Regions from separate parts of the Paenibacillus pabuli genome, predicted to be linked through region 1. Evidence: a T-box and tRNA genes for the amino acid it is inferred to sense, from the RefSeq annotation. Region 1 holds a T-box; the other regions hold tRNA genes.

Region 1 (5,949 bases):
AAGCATCGGTGTGAACGGCGCAACCAGCTTGGCTGTAGTCACGAGCACCTCTGTAAGCGTGCGATACGCATCCAGTTTATCTTCGGTCAATCCACTGCCCCAGAAACGGTCACGGGAACGACGGATGTACCAGTTACTCAACTCATCGACAAAGGCTTCGATCGCTTTGGAAGAATTCAAGTAGTCATTGACGGACAACGCCTTTTCCACAACAAGGATCAGACTGTTCAGTCTTGACAGGATCCAGCGATCCAGCTTATGCGCTGATGGTTTAAACGGATGTTCCTGTGGATCAAATCCATCAATGGTCGCATACAACGTCAGGAATGCATGTGTGTTAACCAATGTATCCACCATTTTGGATTTGGCTTCGCCTACAATGCCTTTGGAGAAACGTTTGCTGTTCCACGGTGCACTGTCAGACAACAATGCCCAACGGAACGCATCTGTACCGTATTCTTCAATGACTTCCCAGGGATCAATAACATTGCCTTTGGATTTCGACATCTTTTGTCCATTCTCATCAAGTACGTGGCCTGTAGCCATAACCGCTTTGTAAGGTGCTTTGCCTGTCAACAGGGTAGATACCGCCAGCAAGCTGTAGAACCAGCCGCGTGTCTGGTCAATCCCTTCACAGATCATGTCAGCCGGGTATTGCTGTTCGAACGTTTCTTTATTCTCAAACGGATAGTGCTGCTGGGCAAATGGCATGGAACCACTGTCAAACCAGACATCGATCACTTCCGGAGTACGTTTCATTTCATATTTGCCACAGGAACTGAGTACTTTGACTTCGTCTACATATGGTTTGTGCAGTTCCAGGTTCTCTGGTACATCTCCTACGGCACGCGCACGAAGCTCAGCGATGCTATGCGGAGCGAACTGTTCTCCGGTCTCCTCACACACCCAGATATTCAGCGGTGTACCCCAGTAGCGGTCACGGCTGATGTTCCAATCCACCAGATCCTCCAGGAATTTACCAAAGCGTCCCTCACGAACGTGGCCTGGGTACCATTCCACTTCACTGTTATTGGCAATCAGCTGATCCTTGATCGCCGTAGTTTGGATAAACCAGCTGTCCATTGCATAGTAAAGAAGTGGAGTATCACAACGCCAGCAGAACGGGTAACTGTGCTCATATTTTTCTTTGCTGAACAAGCGCCCTTTCTCGGACAGGTATCTCACGATATCAATATCGCAATCCTTCACGAAACGTCCCGCAAAATCAGTAACCTGAGCCACAAACTTACCTTCAAGGTCCACCATGTTAACAAAGCTGATGCCATTTTCACGACATACGCGGTAGTCATCCTCACCATGTGCCGGAGCCATGTGTACAATCCCTGTACCACTTGCATCTGTTACAAAGCTTGCACCCAGAATTACATTGGATTTTTCAGCCTGTACGTAGTTAAATGGAGGATCATATGTTTTACCAACCAAATCAGAGCCTTTCAGTGCCCCGATGACTTCATACTCGCCTTTGGAGTCCTTCATGACTTTCTCCACGAGATTAGTTGCCATGATGTATACTTCATCGCCCTGACGTACACGGGAGTAATCCATGTCGGGATTAACTGCAAGTGCAACGTGAGAAGGCAGTGTCCAAGGCGTAGTCGTCCATGCAAGTACAAATTCGCCGCTGTCATCCAGCTTAAATTTGGCTGTGGCGCTAAGGTCTTTGACATCCTTGTACCCTTGTGCAACTTCATGGGAACTTAGGGTAGTCTGGCAAGATGGACAGTACGGACTCACACGATGCCCGCGGTAAAGAAGGCCTTTTTCGTGAATCGTGGCCAGAATGTTCCATACACTCTCGATGTAATTGTTGTCCAGTGTGATGTACGGGTTATCCATATCCGTCCAGTACGCAATGCCTTCTGTCAGATCACGCCATTGCTGTTCGTATTCAAATACGCTCGCTTTACATTCGTTGATGAATTTCTCCACGCCGTAGTCTTCGATCTCCCACTTATGGGAAATGCCAAGCTTCTTCTGTACACCAAGCTCAACAGGCAAACCATGCGTATCCCAGCCAGCTTTACGAACCACCCGGTAACCTTTCATCGTGTTGTAACGTCCTACAAAATCCTTGATTACCCGTCCCAGAACATGACCGATATGCGGCTTGCCGTTTGCAGTCGGCGGTCCTTCATAAAATACGAAGTTGGGTTTGCCTTCACGGTTTTCAATCGATTTTTTAAACGTATTTTCCGTTTTCCACTTGTTTAACATGCGTAATTCTCTAGCACGTGCTTTTTCCTTGACATCCACTCTTTGCATCATGATCTTCCTTTCAATAATTGGATTGTGGATCGTCCACAATTCTCATCGCTACTTTTTTTGGACACAAAAAAACCCCATCCCTGGAAAGGGACGAGGTTGTGCTCGCGTTACCACCCTAATTCTGTTCATCACAAACCATATCCAATCACATGGGTATGCTTTGTCATCAACAGCACTTATGCCCCGCTTCACTACAGCAGGGTGCCGATATAACGTTCGGCTTACGGTTTCGCTTACGCACGGCCATTCATTGCCGCTTCAGCGTCACTTCTCCGGGGAGATATTCGGCTATAACTCATCCATTGGCTTGCACCAAAACGCCAACTCTCTGAGGGATGAGATCATAACGTACTGAACCCGTCATGGAATCATTATTCATTATGAATATAGTTATAGCCTCTTTAGAAGCAAAAGTCAACCGGGCAGGCAGACTAATAAATTTCCTTCATTTCCCGTTCACGGTCACGGACTTCCTGTTCGCGGCTCTCCAGTGCTTCCCATCCATCCTGAGACAACAGTTCGAGCTGAGCTTCAACAAGCGTACGGAAACGGGCGCGGTAGATGGAAGCCTGCTTTTTCAGTTCTTCCACTTCCAAAGCAATCTTGCGGGACTTCGCCAAAGACTCATTCACGATCCGGTCAGCATTTTTCTCTGCTTCCTTCACAATGAGCTGTGCTTCCTTCTTCGCATTGTTCTTCACATCGTCGGCTGCTTCCTGCGCTATGATAATCGTTTTGCTGAGCGTCTCTTCAATTGTGGCAAAATGATCAAGTTTCTCCTGAACGGACAGCAACTGATTGCTCAGCTCTTTGTTCTCGCGAATGACGCCTTCGTAATCTTTGATGACTTGATCCAGGAACTCATTGACTTCATCCTCGTCATACCCGCGCAAGCGTCGGGAAAATTCCTTGTTATGTATGTCCAGCGGCGTTAATGGCATGCTGTCCACCTCCTGTTAAAGTTCCTTCCCGTACCGAGAAGGTTTGCAGCACATGGGTACCACCCAAAGGGCCGTGAACAAGTTGCCGCCTGGCAACTTGTACGATTTGCAATTGCAGAATCAACGTTCTGATTCCAATACGGTCACATCAACCTTGTACTTCAATGTATATCGGAAACAGCGAATGTTTTTTACACCTTTATCTTAAACATTTCGACAAGAAAACGGGTTTTCCTGCAACGTCGCTAAGCAAATTTGCCGATTTTTAGACGACAACGTCCCTTTTTGGTCAACCCATCCTGTTCCAGCACCTTGAAACGGCCAAAACCTTGAATGGAAACCACATCCCCGGCTTTCAACGGTTTGGACGGATCTTCCTCCACTTTCCAATTCACACGGCATCGACCGGCCTTAATAGGAATCAGAACCTTACTGCGACTCAGCCGGTACACATCCGCACAAACTCCGTCCAGACGCAGGGATGCAACCGTGATATCCATCGTCTCCAGTTTGCTCTCCGACCATTTCATCTGATGCAGAGGAAGCAGCTCTGTAAACACATGAACCCGATGAACCTGATTCAATTGAAGCGATAAAAAAGCGCCGGTTTCCGCTGCCACCACAGTGTGGCACCCGTCATCCAGCACTTGGATATCTCCGATCTTGCCGCGTTTCAGTCCAAGCCCGAGCAAGGCACCCATATAGTCCCCATGCTCCAGCTCCGTGATCTTCTGATCATCTGACGTGATGCTAAGCACCTGCATACCCATATCCTCGTCATCAAGATACCGATAATCCGGTGCAATCAGCGCACGTTTGCGTTCAGCTGTCTCGTAGCCTCCGTCCAGACGAATCTGGACGTCATTGCGACGATTGACAAGCGTTTGCAATATGAAAGCCTGTCTCGGGTCAAGAAAGTCAGTTAGCTTCATATCATGAAGCTTGCCTGCGCGTTCCACCCAATCCGAGGCTTTATCCACAAAGTCACGCTCATCATGGCTAAAATGTTCGTAAATTTCACCACTCATCTATGTTCACCCTACCCTATCAGAAGTAGCTGATGATCGAGAGCAAACCTGATCTCGCCAGTTGAAGAGTAATTAACGCAACAATTGGTGAGATGTCCAGCATGCCGAACAAAGGCGGGATGAAACGTCTGAAAGGACTCAGATAGGGTTCCACCAATTTGGCAAGCCACTCACCAATGACGCTCTCCCGTGCGTTTGGAAGCCACGACATCAATACATATCCAATAATCATGTAGAAGTAAATCTCAAACAGGTAAAACACCACGACTTGAAGTTGATACAAAAGCGGCTCACCTCATTCTGTTGTAATCTTGCTCGCTGTCAGCCAGTATTTCCGTAATTGCTCCCTGAATTTCAACGGTATCCGGCGTACAGAGAAAAATGTTGCCGCCAATTTTAGAAATGCCCCCGCCCAGTGCGTAGACTGTACCACTCAAAAAATCAATGACACGCAGTGCCTGATCTTGGCGCACCCGCTGCAAGTTCACTACGACCGTACGATGTGAACGAAGGTGGTCGGCGATTTCCTGAGCTTCGTCATAGGAACGCGGTTCATAAAGGACAACTTTAACATTTTTCTGGGAATGAATGCTCACAACATTATTCCCCCTTTGGTTTCTACGTTTATCTAGACTGGAGGTTTCAGCTTCCTGTTCCGGTTCCGTATCCTCTTGTGCAGCCAGACGCTCGCGTTCCACAATCTCTTCCTCTTCTTGAAGACCAAGGAAATTCATGAATTTATTCATTACGCCCATCGTGAACCCTCCTCTTTTCCTACGAGAATTGATCCCAGCCGTACCCATGTCGCCCCTTCTTCAATTGCCACTTCAAAATCATTCGACATTCCCATCGATAGCTGAGTCAATGGTTCCGATGTCAGGGCTTGTCCATTCAAATGGTCTCTGAGCTCACGAAGTCCACGAAAAACGGGACGTGTAAGCTCCGGATCTTCTTCGTGGGGAGCCATAGTCATCAGGCCGATGACCTTCAGGTTGCTGAAGTTACTGATCTCCCGCAAAAATGAACTCGCTTGTTCAGGCTGCAATCCATATTTGCTCTCCTCACCCGAAATATTCACCTGCAAAAATGTTTCCACTTGTGTCCCCAGAGCAGCTGCCTTTTTGTCCAGCTCCTTGGCCAGAGACAAACGGTCCAGTGAATGTATGTAGCGGAATTTGCCGATGACGTCCTTCACTTTGTTGGTCTGCAAGTGACCGATAAAATGCCATGTTCCTTGCTGACCGAATGCTTCCCACTTGGCCTGTGCATCCTGCCAGCGATTCTCTCCAATATGCTCAAGGCCACTTTCCAGCACAGCACCTGTCGTTTCAAGGGAGACGTATTTCGTAACCGCAATCACATTCACGTCTTCGCGCCGACGGCCACTGCGCTGGCATGCAGCTTCGATCTTCTGATTTACCTGTTGAATTCGCTCCTCCAATGACACAGAGGGTCACCTCTCTTCCAGCCCAATCCAGCTCGCCATTCTTCCGGTTGTTCCATTCTCCTTGCGATACGAGAAAAACAGTTCCGGATGGCAGCTTGTACACCACGTTGTACATTCGATATGATCCGGCAATATTCCTGCTTTCATCATAATGTGTCGATTGCATTCTTTCAAGTTTAACATCGTCTTTCCGTTTCCAGATGAATGATAAACACGGCCCTGCGCAGAGTTATTGTATTCATCATTA
Region 2 (5,949 bases), on a different contig from region 1:
TCGCTACCTTAGGACCGTTATAGTTACGGCCGCCGTTTACTGGGGCTTCGGTTCACAGCTTCGGATTGCTCCTAACCGCTCCCCTTAACCTTCCAGCACCGGGCAGGCGTCAGCCCGTATACTTCGCCTTACGGCTTCGCACAGACCTGTGTTTTTGCTAAACAGTCGCTTGGGCCTTTTCACTGCGGCCCCCTCGTGCTATTCACACTACCGGGGCACCCCTTCTCCCGAAGTTACGGGGTCATTTTGCCGAGTTCCTTAACGAGAGTTCTTCCGCGCGCCTTAGAATTCTCTTCTCGCCTACCTGTGTCGGTTTGCGGTACGGGCACCTTCATCTGGCTAGAGGCTTTTCTTGGCAGTGTGAGATCATGACCTTCGCTACTGTAATTTTCACTCCCCATCACAGCTCAGCCTTACGGTTAGCGGATTTGCCTACTAACCAGCCTTACTGCTTGGACAGACATCCATCAGTCTGCGTCACTACCCTACTGCGTCCCCCCATCGCTCGTAACGATTTACGGTGGTACAGGAATTTCGACCTGTTGTCCTTCGACTACGCCTTTCGGCCTCGCCTTAGGTCCCGACTTACCCTGAGCGGACGAGCCTTCCTCAGGAACCCTTAGGCTTTCGGCGGATCAGATTCTCACTGATCTTTTCGTTACTCATACCGGCATTCTCACTTGTATAATGTCCAGCGCTCCTTACGGTACACCTTCAACCCTTATACAACGCTCCCCTACCCCTGATGCAAAGCATCAAGCCATAGCTTCGGTGGTGTGTTTAGCCCCGTTACATTTTCGGCGCAGAGTCACTCGACCAGTGAGCTATTACGCACTCTTTCAATGGTGGCTGCTTCTAAGCCAACATCCTGGTTGTCTGTGCAACTCCACATCCTTTCCCACTTAACACACACTTGGGGACCTTAGCTGATGGTCTGGGCTGTTTCCCTTTTGACAATGGATCTTAGCACTCACTGTCTGACTCCCGGAAGTAAGTCTATGGCATTCGGAGTTTGACTGAGCTTGGTAACCCTTGCGGGCCCCGCACCCAATCAGTGCTCTACCTCCACGACTCTGTTTTCCGAGGCTAGCCCTAAAGCTATTTCGGGGAGAACCAGCTATCTCCGAGTTCGATTGGAATTTCTCCGCTACCCCCACCTCATCCCCGCACTTTTCAACGTGCGTGGGTTCGGGCCTCCAGTGCGTGTTACCGCACCTTCACCCTGGACAGGGGTAGATCACCCGGTTTCGGGTCTACGTCCACGTACTAACTCGCCCTATTCAGACTCGCTTTCGCTGCGGCTCCGGCTCTTCACCTTAACCTTGCACGGGAACGTAACTCGCCGGTTCATTCTACAAAAGGCACGCCATCACCCCTAAAACGGGCTCTGACTTCTTGTAAGCACACGGTTTCAGGTTCTATTTCACTCCCCTTCCGGGGTGCTTTTCACCTTTCCCTCACGGTACTGCTTCACTATCGGTCGCTAGGAAGTATTTAGCCTTGGCAGATGGTCCTGCCGGATTCATACGGGGTTTCACGTGCCCCGCACTACTCGGGATCCGTCTCGGAGGGAACAGACTTTCAACTACAGGGCTTTTACCTTCTTTGGCGGGCCTTTCCAGACCTCTTCGTTTAACCGGTTCCTTTGTAACTCCATGTGAGACGTCCCACAACCCCAGAGAGCAAGCTCTCTGGTTTGGGCTGTTCCGCGTTCGCTCGCCGCTACTGACGGAATCACTATTGTTTTCTCTTCCTCAAGGTACTTAGATGTTTCAGTTCCCCTGGTATGCCTCTACATAACCTATGTATTCAGTTATGAGTAACTGGATATTACCCCAGCTGGGTTTCCCCATTCGGACACCCCCGGATCAAAGCTTGCTTACAGCTCCCCGAGGCAGTTTCGTTGTTCGCCACGTCCTTCATCGGCTCCTAGCGCCTAGGCATCCTCCGTGTGCTCTTAGTAGCTTAACCAATTCACTCGTGTTCGAGCTGTCTCTTCCCTTGGTTTGCTTGCGCAAAGCCAAAAGTCGTTCCATTCGATCACTCGCTCATGCAGTTATTACTAATATTTGAAACTTGTTTAACACAAGTTCAGCTAAAAGGAATGTTCTAATTCGCATTTTTCGTTTCGATATCTAGTTTTCAAAGAACAAGCTTGAAATCTTGTTGGTGGAGCCAAGCGGGATCGAACCGCTGACCTCCTGCTTGCAAGGCAGGCGCTCTCCCAGCTGAGCTATGGCCCCATATAAAATTATAAAAAAGTAAATGGTGGGCCCTGGTGGACTCGAACCACCGACCTCACCCTTATCAGAGGTGCGCTCTAACCAACTGAGCTAAGGGCCCGTATATTAACATTGAAACCCAATAGGGTTTACGCTTGGCGGCGTTCTACTCTCCCAGGACCCTGCGGTCCAAGTACCATCGACGCTGAAGGGCTTAACGGTCGTGTTCGGGATGGGAACGTGTGGAACCCCTTCGCTATCGCCACCAAACGTTTGAGAGTTTGAGCTCTCAAAACTGAGCAACGAGTGAGTAAGTTTTGCTCTTCATTTCATCCACACATCAAGTGATGGACCGAAATGAATCGCTGTCGCAGGTTCAGTGAACCTGCTGATTTGAATGTTTCCACTCGGGAAACGATTCTCCATAGAAAGGAGGTGATCCAGCCGCACCTTCCGATACGGCTACCTTGTTACGACTTCACCCCAATCATCTATCCCACCTTCGGCGGCTGGCTCCTTGCGGTTACCCCACCGACTTCGGGTGTTATAAACTCTCGTGGTGTGACGGGCGGTGTGTACAAGACCCGGGAACGTATTCACCGCGGCATGCTGATCCGCGATTACTAGCAATTCCGACTTCATGCAGGCGAGTTGCAGCCTGCAATCCGAACTGAGACCGGCTTTTTAGGATTCGTTCCACCTCGCGGCTTCACTGCCCGTTGTACCGGCCATTGTAGTACGTGTGTAGCCCAGGTCATAAGGGGCATGATGATTTGACGTCATCCCCACCTTCCTCCGGTTTGTCACCGGCAGTCACCTTAGAGTGCCCACCCGAAGTGCTGGCAACTAAGATCAAGGGTTGCGCTCGTTGCGGGACTTAACCCAACATCTCACGACACGAGCTGACGACAACCATGCACCACCTGTCTCCTCTGTCCCGAAGGAAAGGTACATCTCTGTACCGGTCAGAGGGATGTCAAGACCTGGTAAGGTTCTTCGCGTTGCTTCGAATTAAACCACATACTCCACTGCTTGTGCGGGTCCCCGTCAATTCCTTTGAGTTTCAGTCTTGCGACCGTACTCCCCAGGCGGAATGCTTAATGTGTTAACTTCGGCACCAAGGGTATCGAAACCCCTAACACCTAGCATTCATCGTTTACGGCGTGGACTACCAGGGTATCTAATCCTGTTTGCTCCCCACGCTTTCGCGCCTCAGCGTCAGTTACAGCCCAGAGAGTCGCCTTCGCCACTGGTGTTCCTCCACATCTCTACGCATTTCACCGCTACACGTGGAATTCCACTCTCCTCTTCTGCACTCAAGTCACCCAGTTTCCAGTGCGATCCGGGGTTGAGCCCCGGGATTAAACACCAGACTTAAATGACCGCCTGCGCGCGCTTTACGCCCAATAATTCCGGACAACGCTTGCCCCCTACGTATTACCGCGGCTGCTGGCACGTAGTTAGCCGGGGCTTTCTTCTCAGGTACCGTCACTCCTTGAGCAGTTACTCTCAAGGACGTTCTTCCCTGGCAACAGAGCTTTACGATCCGAAAACCTTCATCACTCACGCGGCATTGCTCCGTCAGGCTTTCGCCCATTGCGGAAGATTCCCTACTGCTGCCTCCCGTAGGAGTCTGGGCCGTGTCTCAGTCCCAGTGTGGCCGATCACCCTCTCAGGTCGGCTACGCATCGTCGCCTTGGTGAGCCGTTACCTCACCAACTAGCTAATGCGCCGCAGGCCCATCCTCAAGTGACAGATTGCTCCGTCTTTCCAGCTTCCTTCAGGCGAAGAAAGCAAGTATTCGGTATTAGCTACCGTTTCCGGTAGTTGTCCCAAGCTTGAGGGCAGGTTGCCTACGTGTTACTCACCCGTCCGCCGCTAACCATCAGAGAAGCAAGCTTCTCTTCAAGTCCGCTCGACTTGCATGTATTAGGCATGCCGCCAGCGTTCGTCCTGAGCCAGGATCAAACTCTCCAATAAAGTATTGAAAAGAGCGATTAGCTCATTTTGAATCTGACGAGATTAAAAATCTCATTTTGTTCATCCTGTAAACAGGATGATTACTCACTCGTTGTTCAGTTTTCAAAGATCAAACTTCGTTGATTATCGTCACTATTTTCTCTCAGCGGCGACTTTTATAATATACCATACTTCGTTTGTTTTCGTCAAGCACTTTTTTGAAGTTTATTTTCAAAGTTCTTTACAAGCTTTGTTTTATCTTCAAATTTTCTCGACCAAGCAAGCAAAGCAACGAGATATAATGTACCATAGATCTCTGTGCAGAGTCAACTACCCAAACAAAGAAATTTTCAAACCTAGCAAAAGCCCAACCCCTGGCAAGCCCAAAATACTTACTGTACCGATTGTAGCAGGATTCAGCGGTATGTAGGCACCTGTAATCCAACCCGAATAATTGATAACATAAATCCCTATCGCAGCCAAAGCCAGATGTATCCCAAATGATGTAATCCACGCCAATCCAATCCGCTTCCTGAACAAAATTAACACCAGAGCCAGTAATGAAGCCACAAGCACACTTCCTAAAATCAAACTTTTCATATTAAGCACCTCCTCGGCATATTCTTTCATCACACACTCATGCCCCGATTCATTACAGCCGACCTCTTCATCCCTGCCCGTTTCGCCCGCTTCAGATGAATCTGGTACTTACGCTCTGCCGCTTCCAAAACATATATGGCATAATCAATTTCGTCTTCCCCCTGCGCTTCTTCAAACTGCCTTACTGCACGCTCCCACTCCGCTTTAGCCTTTTCAATCTCCAAGTAGATCTGTTCCTCTTCTATCTCCCTCTGCATTTGGGTATGTTTCTCCACCGAGCGTCCAGCATTTTTCCAGAAAAACATGAGCTCTCCCTCCTTTGATTCAGCACAGCATATTCTCATACTTATCAAGGGAAGGACAAACTTAGAACTACGGGACATAAATTTCTCCGCGGCACTTCGTTCAGCAAACAAAAAAAAAAAAAAGAGAGCCTCTCGGCTCTCCGGATGGATCCATTCAATTCTTCAATTACTTCATATATACAAAGCCACGATCCCCTAAATCACACAAAAGGTTTATCGGAACTCTCTGCGGCCTTCCAGCGCCTTCGATAGTGTCACTTCATCTGCATACTCCAGATCTCCGCCTACAGGCAGCCCATGGGCTATCCGGGTCACTGTAATCTCGAATGGACGAACCAAACGGGATATATACATCGCCGTGGCCTCGCCCTCGATATTCGGATTCGTTGCCAGGATCAATTCCTGTACCCGTTCATCGCTCAGTCGGGTCAGAAGCTCCTTCAAACGAATATCATCCGGGCCGATACCCTCCATTGGAGATATCGCGCCCTGTAGCACATGATAGTACCCGTCAAACTCTTTGGTACGTTCCATGGCAACAAGGTCCTTGGAGTCCTGAACCACACAAATGACAGAACTATCCCGAGACTTATCCTGACAGATACGGCATGGATCAGTATCTGTGATATTACAGCATACCGAGCAATAATGAAGGTTACGCTTCACACTAACAAGCGCTTTGGCAAAATCAATAACGTCATCTTCCTTCATGTTAAGCACATGAAAAGCTAGTCGCGCAGCCGTCTTGGGGCCAACACCCGGCAATCGGGTAAAAGCATCAATGAGCTTTGCTATCGGTTCGGGATAATACAATCGATTGCGTCTCCTTTGCCAGGATCAATTTTAATTAAAACAATCCCGGA
Region 3 (5,949 bases), on a different contig from region 1:
GACACTGTCCCCGTACCGGTTTACGGTACCAGGTTAGAACCTAGATACGATCAGGGTGGTATCCCAACGGTGCCTCCACACAAGCTGGCGCTCATGCTTCAAAGGCTCCCACCTATCCTGTACAGATCGTACCCAAATTCAATATCAAGCTGCAGTAAAGCTCCATGGGGTCTTTCCGTCTTGTCGCGGGTAACCTGCATCTTCACAGGTATTAAAATTTCACCGGATCTCTCGTTGAGACAGCGCCCAAGTCGTTACGCCATTCGTGCGGGTCAGAATTTACCTGACAAGGAATTTCGCTACCTTAGGACCGTTATAGTTACGGCCGCCGTTTACTGGGGCTTCGGTTCACAGCTTCGGATTGCTCCTAACCGCTCCCCTTAACCTTCCAGCACCGGGCAGGCGTCAGCCCGTATACTTCGCCTTACGGCTTCGCACAGACCTGTGTTTTTGCTAAACAGTCGCTTGGGCCTTTTCACTGCGGCCCCCTCGTGCTATTCACACTACCGGGGCACCCCTTCTCCCGAAGTTACGGGGTCATTTTGCCGAGTTCCTTAACGAGAGTTCTTCCGCGCGCCTTAGAATTCTCTTCTCGCCTACCTGTGTCGGTTTGCGGTACGGGCACCTTCATCTGGCTAGAGGCTTTTCTTGGCAGTGTGAGATCATGACCTTCGCTACTGTAATTTTCACTCCCCATCACAGCTCAGCCTTACGGTTAGCGGATTTGCCTACTAACCAGCCTTACTGCTTGGACAGGCATCCATCAGCCTGCGTCACTACCCTACTGCGTCCCCCCATCGCTCGTAACGATTTACGGTGGTACAGGAATTTCGACCTGTTGTCCTTCGACTACGCCTTTCGGCCTCGCCTTAGGTCCCGACTTACCCTGAGCGGACGAGCCTTCCTCAGGAACCCTTAGGCTTTCGGCGGATCAGATTCTCACTGATCTTTTCGTTACTCATACCGGCATTCTCACTTGTATAATGTCCAGCGCTCCTTACGGTACACCTTCAACCCTTATACAACGCTCCCCTACCCCTGATGCAAAGCATCAAGCCATAGCTTCGGTGGTGTGTTTAGCCCCGTTACATTTTCGGCGCAGAGTCACTCGACCAGTGAGCTATTACGCACTCTTTCAATGGTGGCTGCTTCTAAGCCAACATCCTGGTTGTCTGTGCAACTCCACATCCTTTCCCACTTAACACACACTTGGGGACCTTAGCTGATGGTCTGGGCTGTTTCCCTTTTGACAATGGATCTTAGCACTCACTGTCTGACTCCCGGAAGTAAGTCTATGGCATTCGGAGTTTGACTGAGCTTGGTAACCCTTGCGGGCCCCGCACCCAATCAGTGCTCTACCTCCACGACTCTGTTTTCCGAGGCTAGCCCTAAAGCTATTTCGGGGAGAACCAGCTATCTCCGAGTTCGATTGGAATTTCTCCGCTACCCCCACCTCATCCCCGCACTTTTCAACGTGCGTGGGTTCGGGCCTCCAGTGCGTGTTACCGCACCTTCACCCTGGACAGGGGTAGATCACCCGGTTTCGGGTCTACGTCCACGTACTAACTCGCCCTATTCAGACTCGCTTTCGCTGCGGCTCCGGCTCTTCACCTTAACCTTGCACGGGAACGTAACTCGCCGGTTCATTCTACAAAAGGCACGCCATCACCCCTAAAACGGGCTCTGACTTCTTGTAAGCACACGGTTTCAGGTTCTATTTCACTCCCCTTCCGGGGTGCTTTTCACCTTTCCCTCACGGTACTGCTTCACTATCGGTCGCTAGGAAGTATTTAGCCTTGGCAGATGGTCCTGCCGGATTCATACGGGGTTTCACGTGCCCCGCACTACTCGGGATCCGTCTCGGAGGGAACAGACTTTCAATTACAGGGCTTTTACCTTCTTTGGCGGGCCTTTCCAGACCTCTTCGTTTAACCGGTTCCTTTGTAACTCCATGTGAGACGTCCCACAACCCCAGAGAGCAAGCTCTCTGGTTTGGGCTGTTCCGCGTTCGCTCGCCGCTACTGACGGAATCACTATTGTTTTCTCTTCCTCAAGGTACTTAGATGTTTCAGTTCCCCTGGTATGCCTCTACACAACCTATGTATTCAGTTGTGAGTAACTGGATATTACCCCAGCTGGGTTTCCCCATTCGGACATCCCCGGATCAAAGCTTGCTTACAGCTCCCCGAGGCAGTTTCGTTGTTCGCCACGTCCTTCATCGGCTCCTAGCGCCTAGGCATCCTCCGTGTGCTCTTAGTAGCTTAACCAGTTGCTCCGGTTTCGACTGCTCACTTCCCTTGTTTTGCTTACGCAAAGCCAAAAGTCGCTCCCATTCGATACCATCGCAAAGCAGTTTTCGCTATTATTTGAAACTTGTTTAACACAAGTTCAGCTAAAAGGAATGTTCTAATTCGCATTTTTCGTTTCGATATCTAGTTTTCAAAGAACAAGCTTGAAATCTTGTTGGTGGAGCCAAGCGGGATCGAACCGCTGACCTCCTGCTTGCAAGGCAGGCGCTCTCCCAGCTGAGCTATGGCCCCATATAAAATTTATAAAAATGTAAATGGTGGGCCCTGGTGGACTCGAACCACCGACCTCACCCTTATCAGAGGTGCGCTCTAACCAACTGAGCTAAGGGCCCATATATTAACATTGAAACCCAATAGGGTTTACGCTTGGCGGCGTTCTACTCTCCCAGGACCCTGCGGTCCAAGTACCATCGACGCTGAAGGGCTTAACGGTCGTGTTCGGGATGGGAACGTGTGGAACCCCTTCGCTATCGCCACCAAACGTTTGAGAGTTTGAGCTCTCAAAACTGAGCAACGAGTGAGTAATTTCGCTCTTCATTTCATCCACACCTAAAGTGATGGACCGAAATGAATCGCTGTCGCAGGTTCAATGAACCTGCTTATTTGAATGTTTCCGCTACGGGAAACGATTCTCCATAGAAAGGAGGTGATCCAGCCGCACCTTCCGATACGGCTACCTTGTTACGACTTCACCCCAATCATCTATCCCACCTTCGGCGGCTGGCTCCTTGCGGTTACCCCACCGACTTCGGGTGTTATAAACTCTCGTGGTGTGACGGGCGGTGTGTACAAGACCCGGGAACGTATTCACCGCGGCATGCTGATCCGCGATTACTAGCAATTCCGACTTCATGCAGGCGAGTTGCAGCCTGCAATCCGAACTGAGACCGGCTTTTTAGGATTCGTTCCACCTCGCGGCTTCACTGCCCGTTGTACCGGCCATTGTAGTACGTGTGTAGCCCAGGTCATAAGGGGCATGATGATTTGACGTCATCCCCACCTTCCTCCGGTTTGTCACCGGCAGTCACCTTAGAGTGCCCACCCGAAGTGCTGGCAACTAAGATCAAGGGTTGCGCTCGTTGCGGGACTTAACCCAACATCTCACGACACGAGCTGACGACAACCATGCACCACCTGTCTCCTCTGTCCCGAAGGAAAGGTACATCTCTGTACCGGTCAGAGGGATGTCAAGACCTGGTAAGGTTCTTCGCGTTGCTTCGAATTAAACCACATACTCCACTGCTTGTGCGGGTCCCCGTCAATTCCTTTGAGTTTCAGTCTTGCGACCGTACTCCCCAGGCGGAGTGCTTAATGTGTTAACTTCGGCACCAAGGGTATCGAAACCCCTAACACCTAGCACTCATCGTTTACGGCGTGGACTACCAGGGTATCTAATCCTGTTTGCTCCCCACGCTTTCGCGCCTCAGCGTCAGTTACAGCCCAGAGAGTCGCCTTCGCCACTGGTGTTCCTCCACATCTCTACGCATTTCACCGCTACACGTGGAATTCCACTCTCCTCTTCTGCACTCAAGTCACCCAGTTTCCAGTGCGATCCGGGGTTGAGCCCCGGGATTAAACACCAGACTTAAATGACCGCCTGCGCGCGCTTTACGCCCAATAATTCCGGACAACGCTTGCCCCCTACGTATTACCGCGGCTGCTGGCACGTAGTTAGCCGGGGCTTTCTTCTCAGGTACCGTCACTCCTTGAGCAGTTACTCTCAAGGACGTTCTTCCCTGGCAACAGAGCTTTACGATCCGAAAACCTTCATCACTCACGCGGCATTGCTCCGTCAGGCTTTCGCCCATTGCGGAAGATTCCCTACTGCTGCCTCCCGTAGGAGTCTGGGCCGTGTCTCAGTCCCAGTGTGGCCGATCACCCTCTCAGGTCGGCTACGCATCGTCGCCTTGGTGAGCCGTTACCTCACCAACTAGCTAATGCGCCGCAGGCCCATCCTCAAGTGACAGATTGCTCCGTCTTTCCAGCTTCCTTCAGGCGAAGAAAGCAAGTATTCGGTATTAGCTACCGTTTCCGGTAGTTGTCCCAAGCTTGAGGGCAGGTTGCCTACGTGTTACTCACCCGTCCGCCGCTAACCATCAGAGAAGCAAGCTTCTCTTCAAGTCCGCTCGACTTGCATGTATTAGGCATGCCGCCAGCGTTCGTCCTGAGCCAGGATCAAACTCTCCAATAAAGTATTGAAAAGAGCGATTAGCTCATTTTGAATCTGACGAGATTAAAATCTCATTTTTGCTTTGAAATCATACAGTCAGATGACTTGTACCGTTTCCTCAGCGTCGATCTTGCAAGCAAGATCGTTACTCACTCGTTGTTCAGTTTTCAAAGATCAAACATTCAGTTTGTTGCCGTTTTTCATATTGTCGTCGTTTTCAGCGGCGACTTTTATAATATATCATGTTCGACGTCACTTTGCAAGCACTTTTTTTCAAAATGTTTTTCATTCATTTTTGCTGGAAGTACTTGTTCCAGTGGTTTGTCCTAAAAAGGAACGAAAATTAATTTATCATACCTAATCTAATAGGTCAACCCTTTTCCGACAATTTGTTTCATCCATTACTCTAACCATAGATCGTAGTAGTAAAGAGGTACAGCGCTGGCTGTAAGGGCCGCACCTCGCTCATCAATCAAATTGCATGTATAGGCTCTATATCAGCTATCTTACGGTTTAGATTTTTTGAGTTTGCCGCTTCTTGCGTATTTGGACAACTCCTTAGGTGGAGCGAATCGTGCATACATGCGGAATACTGTTTTGTATCTACTCGCTATGGCGTATTTGATCTCTTGATCGAGGCGGTTGTCACTTAGGTCAAACAACATTTCATCCAGCTCTTTACGTAATACATAATCGAGTTCCTTACATTCCTTCTCGTTAAACAGCATACCCAGCATTAAGAGTTCTCCTTTTTCTGCATATGGATAATGGCGCGCCTTTATAGTTTGTGTATTAAAATCCCCACTCTTTAAAGTCGAGACTATATATGACGCGCCGGTTCCAGCCCCCTTGTGATCTATAAAACTCGCTTACCTAGTGGAGTGCTGAAACCCGTTTTATTGTTATGGTCAACTTTCTGAAAATTTATGAATGTCAATCCATACAAATTTATCCACGCACAATGCTGAAGGTAATCGTACTTTCGATAATGGCTGCAATGAACAGCAAAATGACAACCCAGCACGATGCGGTTAATGTCCTCCGCAAAAAAGTTCCCCACTGTTTTCCTATCATGTGCCGCTTGGCGCTTCCGAGTTCAATCAGACTTCTGGATGCCAGTCCCCCAAACTTGAGACCAAAAGCACAGGCAATGATGATAACGGGAATTTCTATGATTCCGTGCGGTAAAAGTCCCTTTACTACAATATCAAAAAGGCTGGCTCCATTATCCGTAGTGATATGCACTAGAAAACCGATAACCATTCCGTTAATCACTAAAAATATAACAGGCAAAATTCCAAAGAAAATACCTGCATAGATCACGAGCACACTTTTGATGGCATTATTAAAAAAGATAAAGATAAAGAAATTCCATTGCACATTTCCGCTCTGTTCGAGCTGTCTGCTTACCTCTTGAAGTCCGCCGATCTGGTTCAATAGTAACTCTTGCAGCGGTCCCGTACTTACCCA

What was found. The T-box of region 1 lies ahead of ileS (isoleucine--tRNA ligase). A T-box ahead of a tRNA ligase gene usually reads a tRNA of that ligase, here a tRNA-Ile.
Region 2: it encodes a tRNA-Ile, which carries the amino acid that the T-box ahead of ileS (isoleucine--tRNA ligase) is inferred to sense. The anticodon was not compared.
Region 3: it encodes a tRNA-Ile, which carries the amino acid that the T-box ahead of ileS (isoleucine--tRNA ligase) is inferred to sense. The anticodon was not compared.

Annotation. Positions count from the first base shown of each region.
Region 1 covers NZ_JBDOIO010000004.1:1,070,715-1,076,663, reverse strand. The annotation lists gene ileS (isoleucine--tRNA ligase) at 1-2,283, opposite strand, end outside; T-box leader at 2,370-2,659, opposite strand; gene ABGV42_RS24390 (DivIVA domain-containing protein) at 2,718-3,227, opposite strand; gene ABGV42_RS24385 (RNA-binding protein) at 3,473-4,255, opposite strand; gene ABGV42_RS24380 (YggT family protein) at 4,275-4,538, opposite strand; gene ABGV42_RS24375 (cell division protein SepF) at 4,546-5,010, opposite strand; gene ABGV42_RS24370 (YggS family pyridoxal phosphate-dependent enzyme) at 5,001-5,702, opposite strand; gene pgeF (peptidoglycan editing factor PgeF) at 5,709-5,949, opposite strand, start outside.
Region 2 covers NZ_JBDOIO010000005.1:945,907-951,855, reverse strand. The annotation lists rRNA gene ABGV42_RS31025 (23S ribosomal RNA) at 1-1,971, opposite strand, end outside; tRNA gene ABGV42_RS31020 (tRNA-Ala) at 2,168-2,243, opposite strand; tRNA gene ABGV42_RS31015 (tRNA-Ile) at 2,267-2,343, opposite strand; rRNA gene rrf (5S ribosomal RNA) at 2,376-2,492, opposite strand; rRNA gene ABGV42_RS31005 (16S ribosomal RNA) at 2,651-4,202, opposite strand; gene ABGV42_RS31000 (pro-sigmaK processing inhibitor BofA family protein) at 4,512-4,781, opposite strand; gene ABGV42_RS30995 (DUF2508 family protein) at 4,811-5,038, opposite strand; gene recR (recombination mediator RecR) at 5,300-5,899, opposite strand; gene ABGV42_RS30985 (YbaB/EbfC family nucleoid-associated protein) at 5,934-5,949, opposite strand, start outside.
Region 3 covers NZ_JBDOIO010000005.1:1,419-7,367, forward strand. The annotation lists rRNA gene ABGV42_RS26790 (23S ribosomal RNA) at 1-2,267, opposite strand, end outside; tRNA gene ABGV42_RS26795 (tRNA-Ala) at 2,465-2,540, opposite strand; tRNA gene ABGV42_RS26800 (tRNA-Ile) at 2,565-2,641, opposite strand; rRNA gene rrf (5S ribosomal RNA) at 2,674-2,790, opposite strand; rRNA gene ABGV42_RS26810 (16S ribosomal RNA) at 2,949-4,500, opposite strand; gene ABGV42_RS26815 (hypothetical protein) at 4,986-5,216, opposite strand; gene ABGV42_RS26820 (stage II sporulation protein M) at 5,428-5,949, opposite strand, start outside.